Regions from separate parts of the Candidatus Stoquefichus sp. SB1 genome, predicted to be linked through region 3. Evidence: a T-box and tRNA genes for the amino acid it is inferred to sense, from the RefSeq annotation. Region 3 holds a T-box; the other regions hold tRNA genes.
What was found. A T-box is a leader RNA that pairs with one kind of tRNA and senses whether it is charged. The one in region 3 lies ahead of leuS (leucine--tRNA ligase), so its partner is inferred to be a tRNA-Leu.
Positions count from the first base shown of each region.

Region 1: it encodes a tRNA-Leu, which carries the amino acid that the T-box ahead of leuS (leucine--tRNA ligase) is inferred to sense. The anticodon was not compared.
Region 2: it encodes a tRNA-Leu, which carries the amino acid that the T-box ahead of leuS (leucine--tRNA ligase) is inferred to sense. The anticodon was not compared.

Region 1 covers NZ_LN852693.1:467,871-472,253, reverse strand. The annotation lists gene BN1865_RS03455 (TfoX/Sxy family protein) at 1-29, opposite strand, end outside; gene BN1865_RS03450 (NUDIX hydrolase) at 32-454, opposite strand; gene pepV (dipeptidase PepV) at 552-1,922, shown strand; tRNA gene BN1865_RS03440 (tRNA-Leu) at 1,986-2,071, shown strand; tRNA gene BN1865_RS03435 (tRNA-Leu) at 2,085-2,170, shown strand; gene BN1865_RS03430 (Tex family protein) at 2,218-4,362, shown strand.
Region 2 covers NZ_LN852696.1:1,036,735-1,041,117, forward strand. The annotation lists gene BN1865_RS17710 (glycoside hydrolase family 1 protein) at 1-839, shown strand, start outside; tRNA gene BN1865_RS17715 (tRNA-Leu) at 947-1,031, shown strand; gene BN1865_RS17720 (IS1096 element passenger TnpR family protein) at 1,327-2,163, shown strand; gene BN1865_RS17725 (alpha/beta hydrolase) at 2,219-2,974, shown strand; gene BN1865_RS17730 (Mbeg1-like protein) at 3,127-4,308, opposite strand.
Region 3 covers NZ_LN852692.1:53,143-57,525, forward strand. The annotation lists gene BN1865_RS00320 (ABC transporter ATP-binding protein/permease) at 1-1,278, shown strand, start outside; gene BN1865_RS00325 (response regulator) at 1,353-2,411, shown strand; T-box leader at 2,461-2,665, shown strand; gene leuS (leucine--tRNA ligase) at 2,701-4,383, shown strand, end outside.

The sequences.
Region 1 (4,383 bases), on a different contig from region 3:
ATATTCGGATATTCAGATAATTTTTTCATAACTATTCCTCCAAATTCATATTTTCATATTCTTTCAGTGTAAAAATGATATCATTATAAATTTTTTCATCTAAATAATTTCTTAAATCATCGATTTCCACAAATTTAAAATCAGTGTGTTCATGTGAAATAATGACATGATCATTTGTGGGAATTGTTAAAAAACCAATTCCTACAGTTTGATAATCTGGGCGAATTGCTGTAAATGTATAGACTGGCTTGATGATTTTGATATCTAAATTTGTTTCTTCCTTTAATTCTCTTATTAACGCTTCATGAGGTGTTTCACCATATTCTAGTCCACCACCAGGTAGTTCCCAAAAGCCTAGACCATCACTTGAGGGACGTATTCTTTTTAAAATCAATATTTTATGACGATAAATGACAATTGCCTTCACAGTAATGTGAAATGTGATATTTTCCATAGATTCAAATCCTCCATTTAACATAATCATAACACTTTTTGATAAAAAAGTATCGTTTTATTGAAATGTTTGATATAATAACCAATGAGGTGATTTTATGATCGATTTTTTAGAAGAAGTCAATAAAAGAAAACAAGATATGATTAATGATATTGATAGACTATGTCGTATCCCATCTGTTTTAGATGAGTCAACAGCAAATGATGGACAACCATTTGGGGAACAGTGTCGAATTGCTTTAGAAGAAATGTTAGCAATTGGGAAAAGAGATGGTTTTATTTGTGAAAATGTTGATGGATATGCTGGACATATTGATATTGGTGAAGAAACAGAGGCTTTTGGTATTTTAGGTCATTTAGATGTAGTTCCTTGCAATAAAGAGGGGTGGAATACTGATCCTTATCAAATGGTGATTAAAGATGATAAACTTTATGGAAGAGGCGTTGCAGACGATAAAGGACCATTAATTGCAGGTTATTATGCTGCTAAAATTATTCATGAATTAGATTTGCCTGTAAAAATGAAGATGCGTATTATTTTTGGATGCAATGAAGAAAATGGCTCTAAATGCATGAAGTATTATTTTACTAAAAAACCATATCCTGCAATGGGATTTACACCAGATGCTGAATTTCCAGTTGTTTATGGTGAAAAGGCAGGAGTAAATTTTGAAATAACTGGACATATCGAAAAGGATAATATTATTGGTATATATGCGGGTACAAGAGCTAATATTGTTCCTGAAGTTTGTGAAGTTTATATTGTAGGAAATTATAAACAATATAAAGATTCGTATATGCAATATTTAAGTAAACATGGATTAAAAGGTTCTTTGGAAGAAGAAGGGAATCATACAAAACTCGTTTTAATTGGTCGTTCTGCACATGCTTCTACACCAGAACAAGGAATTAATGCAGCTACGTATATGTGTCATTATTTAGCAAGTATTTCACAAAATCAGTTGGTACATTTTATTGATCAGCATTTTTATCAAGATCACTATGGTGAAAAACTTGATATTGCATATCATGGAATGATGGGTGATTTAACTGTTAATTTAGGCGTTTTAAATTATAAAGATGGTCATGTCAATATGATTGTAGACATGCGTGTTCCTCATGAAGTTAAAGATGAACAATTGAGCGAGTCTATTGGAAAACATCTTAAAGAATATGGTTTAGTGGAAACACATGAGTTAGGTAAGGCTTTATATATTGATCCTCAGAGTGATTTTGTTCAGTCATTGCATAATGCTTATGTAGAATTTACAGGTGACCACGAACATCAACCACAGGCCATTGGTGGTGGAACTTATGCTAAATCTATGCCTAATTGTGTTGCGTTTGGTGTTCAATTTCCAGGAACTGATAATAAAATACATCAAAATAATGAAGAAATCGCTATTGATGATTTAGTCAAAGCAACAGCAATATATGCAAAAGCAATATATGAATTAATTAAGAAATAGGGTTATAGCCCTATTTCTTATTGCTTAATAGATATTATTTATGCTATAATGTATAAGCAATCTGCGGACGTGGTGGAATGGTAGACACGCTATCTTGAGGGGGTAGTAGATGTAAATCTGTGTGAGTTCAAATCTCATCGTCCGCACCATTTAATGAAATATGCAGCTGTGGTGGAACTGGTAGACACGCTATCTTCAGGCGGTAGTGGATAATATCCATGTGAGTTCGAGTCTCATCAGCTGCACCAGTAAATGCAACATTGTTATACAATGTTTTTTTATTTTGGAGGATAAGATGAATATAGAAATTATTAAAACAATGACAACAGAATTGTCAATTAGTCAAAATCAAATTGAAAATGTTCTTAATATGTTAGAAGAAGGAGCAACTGTTCCATTTATTGCACGTTATCGTAAAGAAAGAACAGGGGGATTAAACGAAGATCAGATTAGAGAGATTTCTAAAGTTTATGAATATCAAGTCAACTTACAAGAAAGAAAAAATGATGTGATTCGTTTAATTGATGAAAAAGGTCTTTTAACAGAAGAATTGAAAAAAAATATTCTACAAGCTCAAAAATTAAGTGAAGTTGAAGATTACTATCGACCATTTAAAGAAAAAAAGAAAACAAAAGCATCAATTGCTAAAGCAAAAGGACTTGAGCCACTTGCATTAAGTATTTTGCAATTTTCAAGAGACTTTGTACTTGAAAAAGAAGCACAGAAATATTTATCTGAAGAAGTTTTAACGATTGAAGATGCAATTCAGGGAGCTAAAGATATCATTGCTGAACAAATAAGTGATGAACCACGATATCGTAAATATACCAAAGATATGATTTATAAAACAGGTATATTAAAAACTGCTGTAAAAAAGAAAAATCCTGATGAAGAACAAGTCTATCAAATGTATTATGATTATCATGAAAAGGTTCAATATATTGCCTCACATAGAATCTTAGCTATTAATCGTGCTGAAAAAGAAAAAGTTCTGACTGTTTCTATTGAGATAGATGAAGAAAAATTTGAAACATATATTTTTAATGGAGTTATGAGACGACGTGAATCGCCTATGAAAGAATTGATTTTAGAATGTGTAAAAGATGCATTTAAAAGATTAATTTTCCCATCAGTAGAAAGAGAAATTCGTAGTGAATTAACAGAAAAAGCACAGGAACAGGCACTAAAAGTTTTTTCTATCAATTTAGAAAATCTATTACTGCAGGCACCATTAAAAGATCGTTATGTTTTAGGTGTTGATCCAGCATTTAGAACAGGCTGTAAATTAGCAGCAATTGATCCAACAGGGAAAGTTTTAGCTATTGATAAAGTCTATATTTCTTTGCCTAAAAATGATTATACAAAAGATGAAAAAATCTTGTTATCAATGATTCAAAAATATCAAATTGAAATTATCGCTATTGGCAATGGAACAGCAAGTCGTGAAACAGAAAGTTTTATTGCACAATTTATTAAAAAGAATCATTTAGATATTCAATATGTTATTGTTTCAGAAGCAGGTGCAAGTGTTTATTCAGCAAGTGCCATTGCTAAAGAAGAATTCCCAACATATCAAGTTGAAGAACGTTCTGCCGTTTCTATTGCTAGACGTTTGCAGGATCCTTTAGCAGAACTTGTGAAAATAGAGCCAAAAGCCATTTCTGTTGGTCAGTATCAACATGATATGAATCAAAAAAAATTAACTGATCAATTAGATTTTGTTGTTGAAAAAGTTGTTAATCAGGTTGGGGTTAATATTAATACTGCTTCTGTGTCATTATTGCAATATGTCTCTGGTTTATCAATGTCGTTAGCTAAGAATATTGTAAAATATAGAGAAGAGAATGGAAAATTTACGAATCGAGAACAAATTAAAAACGTTAATAAATTAGGAAATAAAACATTTGAATTAGCAGTAGGATTTTTAAGAATTTTATCTGGTTATGAACGTTTTGATGAAACGAGTATTCATCCAGATAATTACAATGACGCGACAAAATTATTACAATATCTTCATTTAACAAAAAATGATATTGGAACAAAACATGCTCAAGAAGCTATCCAGAATATAAATCGTCAACAAATTCAATCAGATTTACAAATGGACTCATATTTATTGGATGATCTATTAGATGCATTTGTATCACCACATCGTTCACCAAGAGATGAATATAATGCTCCTATTTTACGTCAGGATGTGTTAAAGATAGATGATTTAAAAGTTGGTATGGAGTTGCAGGGTGTAGTGAGAAATGTTGTTGATTTTGGTGCATTTGTCGATATTGGATTAAAAAATGATGGTCTTGTACATATCTCTAAAATGTCACATCAAAAGGTCAAACATCCATTAGACATTTGTAATGTTGGTGATATTGTCACAGTTTATGTTCATGATTTAGATATGAATAGAAAACGAGTAGGTCTATCAATGATTCAATAATACTGATAGTACAGGAGAAAA
Region 2 (4,383 bases), on a different contig from region 3:
TAAAATCTAATGATCAAATAACATTTATGGCTTTACATAATGAATTTGTCGCAAGTGCTTTAACTGTGAAAGCAGGACATGCGATTAATCCTGATTTTATGATTGGAAACATGATTGCTCATACAACACTTTATCCTTTAACACCAAATCCAAAGGATATTATGGCTGCTTTTGATGAAGAAAACTTTAAAAACAATTTCTGTGGTGATGTTCAGGTACGTGGAGAATATCCAAGTTTTATGTTTAGATATTTTAAAGAACATGGAATTGATACTTCGTTTATTACAAAAGAGGATAAACAGATTTTAAAAGAGGGAACAGTGGACTTCTATACATTCTCTTATTACATGTCTAACTGTGTAACTGTTGATGAAAATGCTGAAAAGACACAGGGAAATATGTCTGTAGGAGCAAAGAATCCTTACTTAAAAGCCTCTGATTGGGGTTGGCAAATCGATCCTGATGGATTAAGATATACTTTAAACGTTTTACATGATCGTTATCCAAAAACACCATTAATGATTGTCGAAAATGGTTTTGGTGCATTTGATAAGGTAGAAGCAGATGGATCTATTCATGATGATTACCGTATTGATTATTTCAGAGGACATATTCAGGCTATGAGTGAAGCGATTGAAGATGGTGTACCTTTAATTGGTTATACAACTTGGGGTCCTATTGATTTAGTTTCTGCGGGAACTGGACAATATGCAAAACGTTATGGTTTTATCTATGTTGATAGACATGATGATGGAACAGGAGATTTTTCAAGAAGTAAAAAAGATTCATTTTACTGGTATAAAAAAGTCATTGCTAGTCATGGTGAAGATTTAGATTAATCATTAAAAACCAATCTCTTATGGGGATTGGTTTTCCATATAAATTAATCATAATTTCTATTGCATTTTATAAAAATATATAATATAATAATTGAGCAGTTCGCATTGCCCGAGTGGCGAAATTGGTATACGCACAGCACTCAAAATGCTGCGACTCGCGTCATGTCGGTTCGAGTCCGACCTCGGGCACCAATACTTATATGAAAGACTTTCTTTATGAGAAGGTCTTTTTTTGTTTTTGGTTTCAATATTCTTTATAAACTATTTATGCATTATTCATGAGAATAAAGGTGATTTTCATCAATAATCAATTAAATTTGTTGAAAAATGTTATCCTATAGATAGATAATGTTTTACAAATTTAGACAAAAACAGATAAGAACTGATACGCAAAAATTCTTATATTCGTCTTTTTTTTGCTATAAAAGTATAAACTTCTTAGGAAATATATCGTTTTATAGTAGAATGGAGTTAGGAGGTAACGTATATGATATTAGAACGTGTTGTAAATTGTATTGATGAGGTCTATAAGGATATTTTAAAGAGTCCGTCAGTGAATATTCAAAAATGGATTCATCAGTTTCGTGAGGAAATGGATGATCAGGAAGTTGAGGGAATGATTAAAAAATCAATTATAGCATCACTGACTTTATGTATGTCTCAAGGGATTATTGATGATGATTTTTTTGAAAGTGCATTAATTCAAAATTTTGACTTTATTATTCAAAAATTACCAAATATGAAAAAAAGTATGTTATTAAAAATAGAATTAGTGGGATTAGAAAAACAAATTTATCGTGTTATGAAAGTGCCTTATGGCATTATATTGGCTGATTTAGCTTATCTTATTTTGGCTTCTATGAATGCTGATGGGAGTCATTTGTTTACTTTGAAAATCGATGGTGTGCGTTATGGGTGTGATGCATGTGATGAGGACTTTATTGAGGAATATGCAGCAGATGTAACAATTCCTGAATTAGAGCTTGAAAAAGGTGATCAATTTGAATTATGGTATGATTTTGGTGATGATTATTTCTTTCATATTGATATTATTGATATTGAAGAACATGATCAGTTACAATCTTTTGAAGATTTGGAAATTATTGATGGAAACGGTTATGGTATTTGGGAAGATGCACATCGTTTGTTAGATTTGTATTATATGAATCGTAAGGAATTTTTAAAGACAATTGATGAGTATGGTTTATCAGATGAAGATTTTATATTTGAAGAGTTTGATATTGATACATATAATGAAATGTTAATTGATGATTTTGAATATTTAAAGATGGCTTATGAAATGCCAGAAGAAATGGAAATATAAAAAACTTGACTTAGAGTAGGCTTTAAGTTGTATACTTAATCATAGGAGGTTAAGTATGATTTATAAATTTGAAGTTTTGATAACACCTTTTCAATTATCTCGAACAATTCATTTGTATTTGCCAGATAATTATGAAGAAAGTGATGAAAGATATCCAGTGATTTATATGTATGATGGTCATAATTTGTTTCGTGACCAAGATGCAACATATGGAAAATCATGGGGAATGGAGACGTTTTTAAATAACTATGATAAACCTTTTATTGTTGTAGGCATGGAGTGTAATCATGAAGGACAAAAACGTTTAGATGAATATTGTCCCTATGAAGTTGAAAATGCCTACTTTGGTAAGATTCAAGGACAAGGTAAGCCGTTTATGCAATGGGTTGTTGATGAATTAAAACCATATATAGATACTCATTATCGAACAATTCCATTTCGTGAATGTACAATGATAGGAGGCAGTTCAATGGGTGGTCTGATGGCTTTATATACAGTTATCAAGCATAATGATATTTTTTCTAAGGCGGCCTGTTTATCATCAGCAATTGGATTTTGTTTTCATGAATTGCAGGATGAATTAAATCAAGCCAATCTGCAATCTGATACCAAGATTTACATGGATTGGGGAAGTGAAGAATCACGTCATAAACGTGGACTTGCCTATGCCACTTCACAGAATCTTGAAATGTCTCACCAACTTGTATTAAGAGGTGCTCAAACATATCCTCATCTTATCATTAATGGAAAACACAATGAAGCAACTTGGGAGAAACAGATTCCTATTTTCATGGATTATTTATGGAAATAAAAGTATAAAAAAGTTTTTACGTCTAAGAGGTTATTAACAAGACTGGTTGACTGGTTTTGTTGATAACCTTTTTTGCATGATATCAAAAAAGTGACTAAAGACTTGGCGTCTTTAATCACTCATATTTTCACTCTCTTATAGATAATGATATATTATTCAGTTTTTGTTTTTTTAGCTTCAAGCCATAACATATGTAGAACTTCAATCAGCATTTTACGTGTTTTGGAATCAAGTAACGTTAATTCTTTGATAGCATTTAATATATGTTTATAAGAAATGTGTGATAAATCAGTAAAGGTATAAAGATCTAATGAATCAAAGAGTCCAAACATGGCTTCTACAAATTGATGTTTTTCTTCATTGGTTAATTTTTCTAAGAAAAGAATGACTTTGATTGCAAATTGTACACTTTCAAAAGATAATTCATCATCAACAAAATGCTGTGGTGCCACTTCCCATGAAAAGCCGTTGTGCTGTAACATGCCAGTATAATGACTATGAACAACAGTATATTGTTCTTCGTGACCGAGGACAATGCCAAAAAAAGAATAGTGAGGTATATAGCTATGAATACGTGGTAACATGTCTTTATATTGTGATGAGACCATAATTTCATCCTGAAATCCTGGCCCATCAAAATTATCAACTTTAATGATTCGCTTTTTTGTATCATTGTGCGTAAAACAGGCAGCATACATAGCAAGATTTCCACCTTTAGAATGACCTACTAACCATAATGGACAATTCTTTTTGTATTGAAAATGTTTTTTTATTCTTTGAAATAAAGATGAATCAAGATGTCTATTTTTTAATGATTCAATCAATGAAGTGTTATTTTGATACTGTGAAATATAGTGCAGATATTCAGCAGAAGATATTTGTGCTGGAACAACATTTTCACATAGCATTAAAAAATCTTCATGCCATCCAACGAGAGTATCATCTGTACCACGATAGGCAATCACTAATCTTTGATCCTCAAGCTGCAAAGTCATTGCTGAAAATTGTTTAATCAGTTCTTTATCAATATCATTAATATAACTAAGAATACGAATGTTTTGATAACGAAGAGAATGTGCCATCTTTTCAAAAAGATAATGACTTTCAATAAGAATGGAAGAGAGTTGCATTTCATCTAATGATTTATTTCTATGAACATAAAGTTCATAGACTTCTTTTAAAGTATATGACTTTTCAAAATCCAAATCAATTAAACCATCTAAATTGACATAAGCGAATTCACTAAAAATCAGTGCATCTACTTCATTGTATGGAAAATCAATTGGAGAAAGATCACCACGTAAATCTACATAATCGTAAATTGTGTTTTTCATAAGCACCCTTCCTTTCATAATGAAACCTATTCTACATGATTTTTGAATAAAAATCAAATAACTAAAAATAAGATA
Region 3 (4,383 bases):
AATGACGGACATATTCAAAGTCATCGAATAAAGCGAATTGTTGCTAAGAAAAGTTTAGCTATTCATCCATTATATAGACAATATTTTAGCAAAATGCGTCTTTCACTAATGTCATTTTTATCACATAAGTCACGTTCACTTCAATTGATTTTTGGATTAACTTTATCTTTTTTGTGTATTGTTTTAACTTTAACAATGAGTCATGGTCTGGAAAAACAAATCCAGGATTACATTTATTCACTTGTTCCTGCTTCCAGCATTAGTTTTCAAAATCAACAGCATTTATCAATTGATCAATCATTTGTTCAACAACTTTCCTCACATGATGCCATCACAAGGGTTCAACTTTTTTTAGATGATTATGAATGTCTAGGCATTGGTTTTCATTCAGAACGATATCAGGAATCACAGACGCTTTTTATTGGTGATGATGCATCACCTTATTTGCATCTCCAATTAAAATTAGGTCATTATCCAAAAGAAGATCAAGATATTTTGTTATCACTTTCAACAGCAAAACATTTATTAAAAGAACAAGATGATTTATCTTCTTTAATCAATCAAAAAATTTATGCCTGGTATCAATATCAAAATCAGGTTAAGGCTATTTCATATCGGATTGTTGGAATCACAGATCAGTCAACAACATTAGATACTCTTTATCAAAAAGAAAATGCCTATATTCATTTATTAAAAGGGGTCTACTATGATGATGAATTATCTGTTAAAAAAACATTAGGATTAATTTATGTGAATCCTCAATATCAAAGAAGTCAAATTATTGCACAGTTAAAAAAAGATTATCCTGAATATCAGTTTTTAGAAGTCGGGGCAACAACTTCTAAAAATGTAACACAGACCATGTCACAGGTAAGAATTGTTTTATCTATTTTTTCTGTGCTTGCCATTATTTCTTCATTATTTCTTATTGGGGAAGTCATGTTTTTAAATGTTGTTCAAAAAAAGAAAGATTTAGCTATTATGAAATGTTTTGGAGCAAGTTCATTTGATTTATTAAGAATTGTTTTTTATGAATCAATTGAAATTGTCCTGATAGCTCAATTGATATGTGTATTCTTATATTGGCAATTATTAAATTTTGTTAATCAGTTTATTCAAAATATGTTATTGAATAATACCTTCTTTTTTGCTTTTGATTATCAATTGTTATTACTTGTTTTTGGAATATCTTATGGACTCGTTATCATTAGTCAATTACCACCACTTGTTTATGTTTTTAAAATGAATACTGTCAAACATTTAAAAGATTCATCATAGCAATGAAATATATTCGACTTTTGAAATTGAAGATGATAGAATAAAGGTAGACTATGATAAGAGTGGTGAGTTGAGTGAACAAGAAGAAAGTCCTGATTGTTGATGATGTGGATATAAATAGAATGATCTTAAGTGATGCTTTTCATGATCGTTATATTGTGATGGAGGCAGAAAATGGCGCAGTTGCTTTAGAAATCCTTATGAATCAAAGTATTGATGTTGTTTTATTAGATATTGTGATGCCAATTATGGATGGTTTCCAAGTCTTAGCAGAAATGAAAAAAAATAATATGATTGATAAGATTCCAGTCTTTTTGATTACGGCTGAAACAACAAACCAATACTTAGAAAAAGGATATCAATTAGGTGCTGTAGACGTTATTACAAAACCATTTAATCCTTCTTTTATTCGTAGACGAATAGAAAATATTATAGAGTTATATTCGCATCGTTTACATTTACAGCAAATTGTAGATGAACAAATGAAAACATTAAGAATTCAGGAAAAGCAGTTGCGTGAAGCTAATCGATCAGTTATTGATACATTGAGTACGGCGATTGAATTTCGTGATTGTGAATCAGGTGCTCATGTTTCTAGAATAAGAAGTATGACAAGAATGTTATTATATGAATTGCGAAAAAATCATTATTGTGAATTATCTGATATTGAAATAGAGTTGATTGGTGACGCTGCTGTTATGCATGATGTAGGAAAAATTTCGATTCCTGATAGTATTTTAAATAAACCTGGGAAATTAACGGCTGAAGAATATGAAATCATGAAAATGCATACGATTAAAGGCTGTGAATTATTAGAAAATATAGAACAATTAAAAAAGAGTGAATTATATAATTATTGTTATGATATTTGTCGTCATCATCATGAACGCTGGGATGGTCATGGGTATCCAGATGGACTGAAAGGAAATGATATTTCTTTATGGGCACAAGTGGTTTCGTTAGCGGATGTTTTTGATGCGTTGGTAAGTGAACGTGTGTATAAAAAGGCATATAGTTATCAAGAAGCTATGATGATGATTAATAATGGTGAATGTGGCGTTTTTCAGCCTCGATTATTATTGGATTTTAATGCAATTAGTCTTAAAATTTATGAAACTTTATATAAAGATTAACAAGAAATCGGTTGAAATTCAAAAAACATATGATATAATGTTGAATATGTGAAAATCAATGAAAAGGAATAGTAATTGTCAGTAATCTTGTAGAGAACTTGTGGTTGGTGAAAACAAGTAGAGGATGCAATGAACTCGCCTTGGAGATGTCAAAATGAAATGAGTAGTTTTGACCGTATCACTGCGTTAAAGTGTTGAGGGCATATCTAAAGGATATGAACTAAGGTGGTAACGCGATTAAAGTCGTCCTTAGATGGACGACTTTTTATATTTTAAGGAGGAATGAATTATGCCGTTTGATCACAAACAAATTGAAAAGAAGTGGCAGCAATATTGGGATGAAAATAAAGTTTTCTATACTGATGTATGGGATTTTTCAAAACCAAAATATTATGCTTTGGATATGTTCCCATATCCATCAGGTCAAGGTTTGCATGTTGGACATCCAGAAGGATATACTGCAACAGATATTATGTCAAGAATGAAAAGAATGCAAGGGTTTAATGTATTACATCCAATGGGATTTGATGCATTTGGATTGCCTGCTGAGCAATATGCGATTAAGACAGGAAATCATCCTGAAGGTTTTACTTTAGAGAATATTGCGACTTTTACAAAACAATTAAAAATGTTAGGTTTTTCATTTGATTGGGATAAATGTATTTCAACATGTGATCCTGATTATTATAAATGGACACAGTGGATTTTTAAACAATTATATAATGATGGATTAGCAAAGAATGTAGATATTCCGGTTAACTGGTGTGAAGAACTTGGAACTGTTTTAGCTAATGATGAAATTATTGATGGTAAGAGTGAACGTGGAGGATATCCAGTTGTTAGAAAAAATATGAAACAATGGGTGATTGATATTCCTTCATATGCTGAAAAGTTATTAGCAGGATTAGAAGATATTGATTGGCCAGAATCAACAAAAGAAATTCAAAGAAACTGGATTGGGAAATCAATAGGGGCACATGTTGATTTTCAAGTTTCAGGACATGATGATAAGTTTACTGTTTTTACAACACGTTGTGATACATTGTTTGGTGCAACTTACTGTGTTTTAGCACCAGAACATGAATTGGTTGCTAAAATAACAACAGCTCCACAAAAAGATGCTGTAGATGCTTATGTAAAAGCATGTGCTACAAAATCTGAATTAGAACGTACAGAATTAAATAAAGAAAAAACAGGTGTATTTACAGGAGCCTATGCAATAAATCCAGTGAATCAAAAAGAGATTCCAATTTGGATTTCAGATTATGTTTTAGCTGGATATGGAACAGGTGCGATTATGGCAGTTCCAGCTCATGATGAAAGAGATTATGAATTTGCAAAGAAATTTGATATTGATATTATTCCTGTACTTGAAGGTGGCGATGTTACAAAAGAAGCATGGACACAAGATGGTGTTCATATCAATTCTGATTTTTTAGATGGTATGAATAAAGAAGATGCCATTGCAACAATGACAAAATGGTTAGAAGAACATCATTGTGGTCAACAAAAAATCAATTATCGTTTAAGAGAATGGATTTTTGCACGTCAAAGATATTGGGGTGAACCTATTCCAATCATCAATTTTGAAGATGGATCATCTGTTGCTTTAAGTGATGATCAATTACCACTTATTTTACCACCTTTAGAAGATTATTCGCCTTCTAAAACAGGTGCTTCACCATTAGATAAAGCAACTGACTGGGTGAATGTTGCAGTCAATGGACAACCAGGTAAGCGTGAAACAAGTACAATGCCTGGAAGTGCTGGAAGTAGTTGGTATTATATGCGATATTTAGATCCACATAATGATAAAGAAATTGCTGATAAAAAATTGTTAGATCACTGGTTACCAGTTGATTTATATGTCGGTGGACCAGAACATGCAGTTGGACATTTATTATATTCACGTATGTGGAATCGTTATTTATATGATAAAGGATATTTATCACATCCTGAGCCTTTCCAAAAA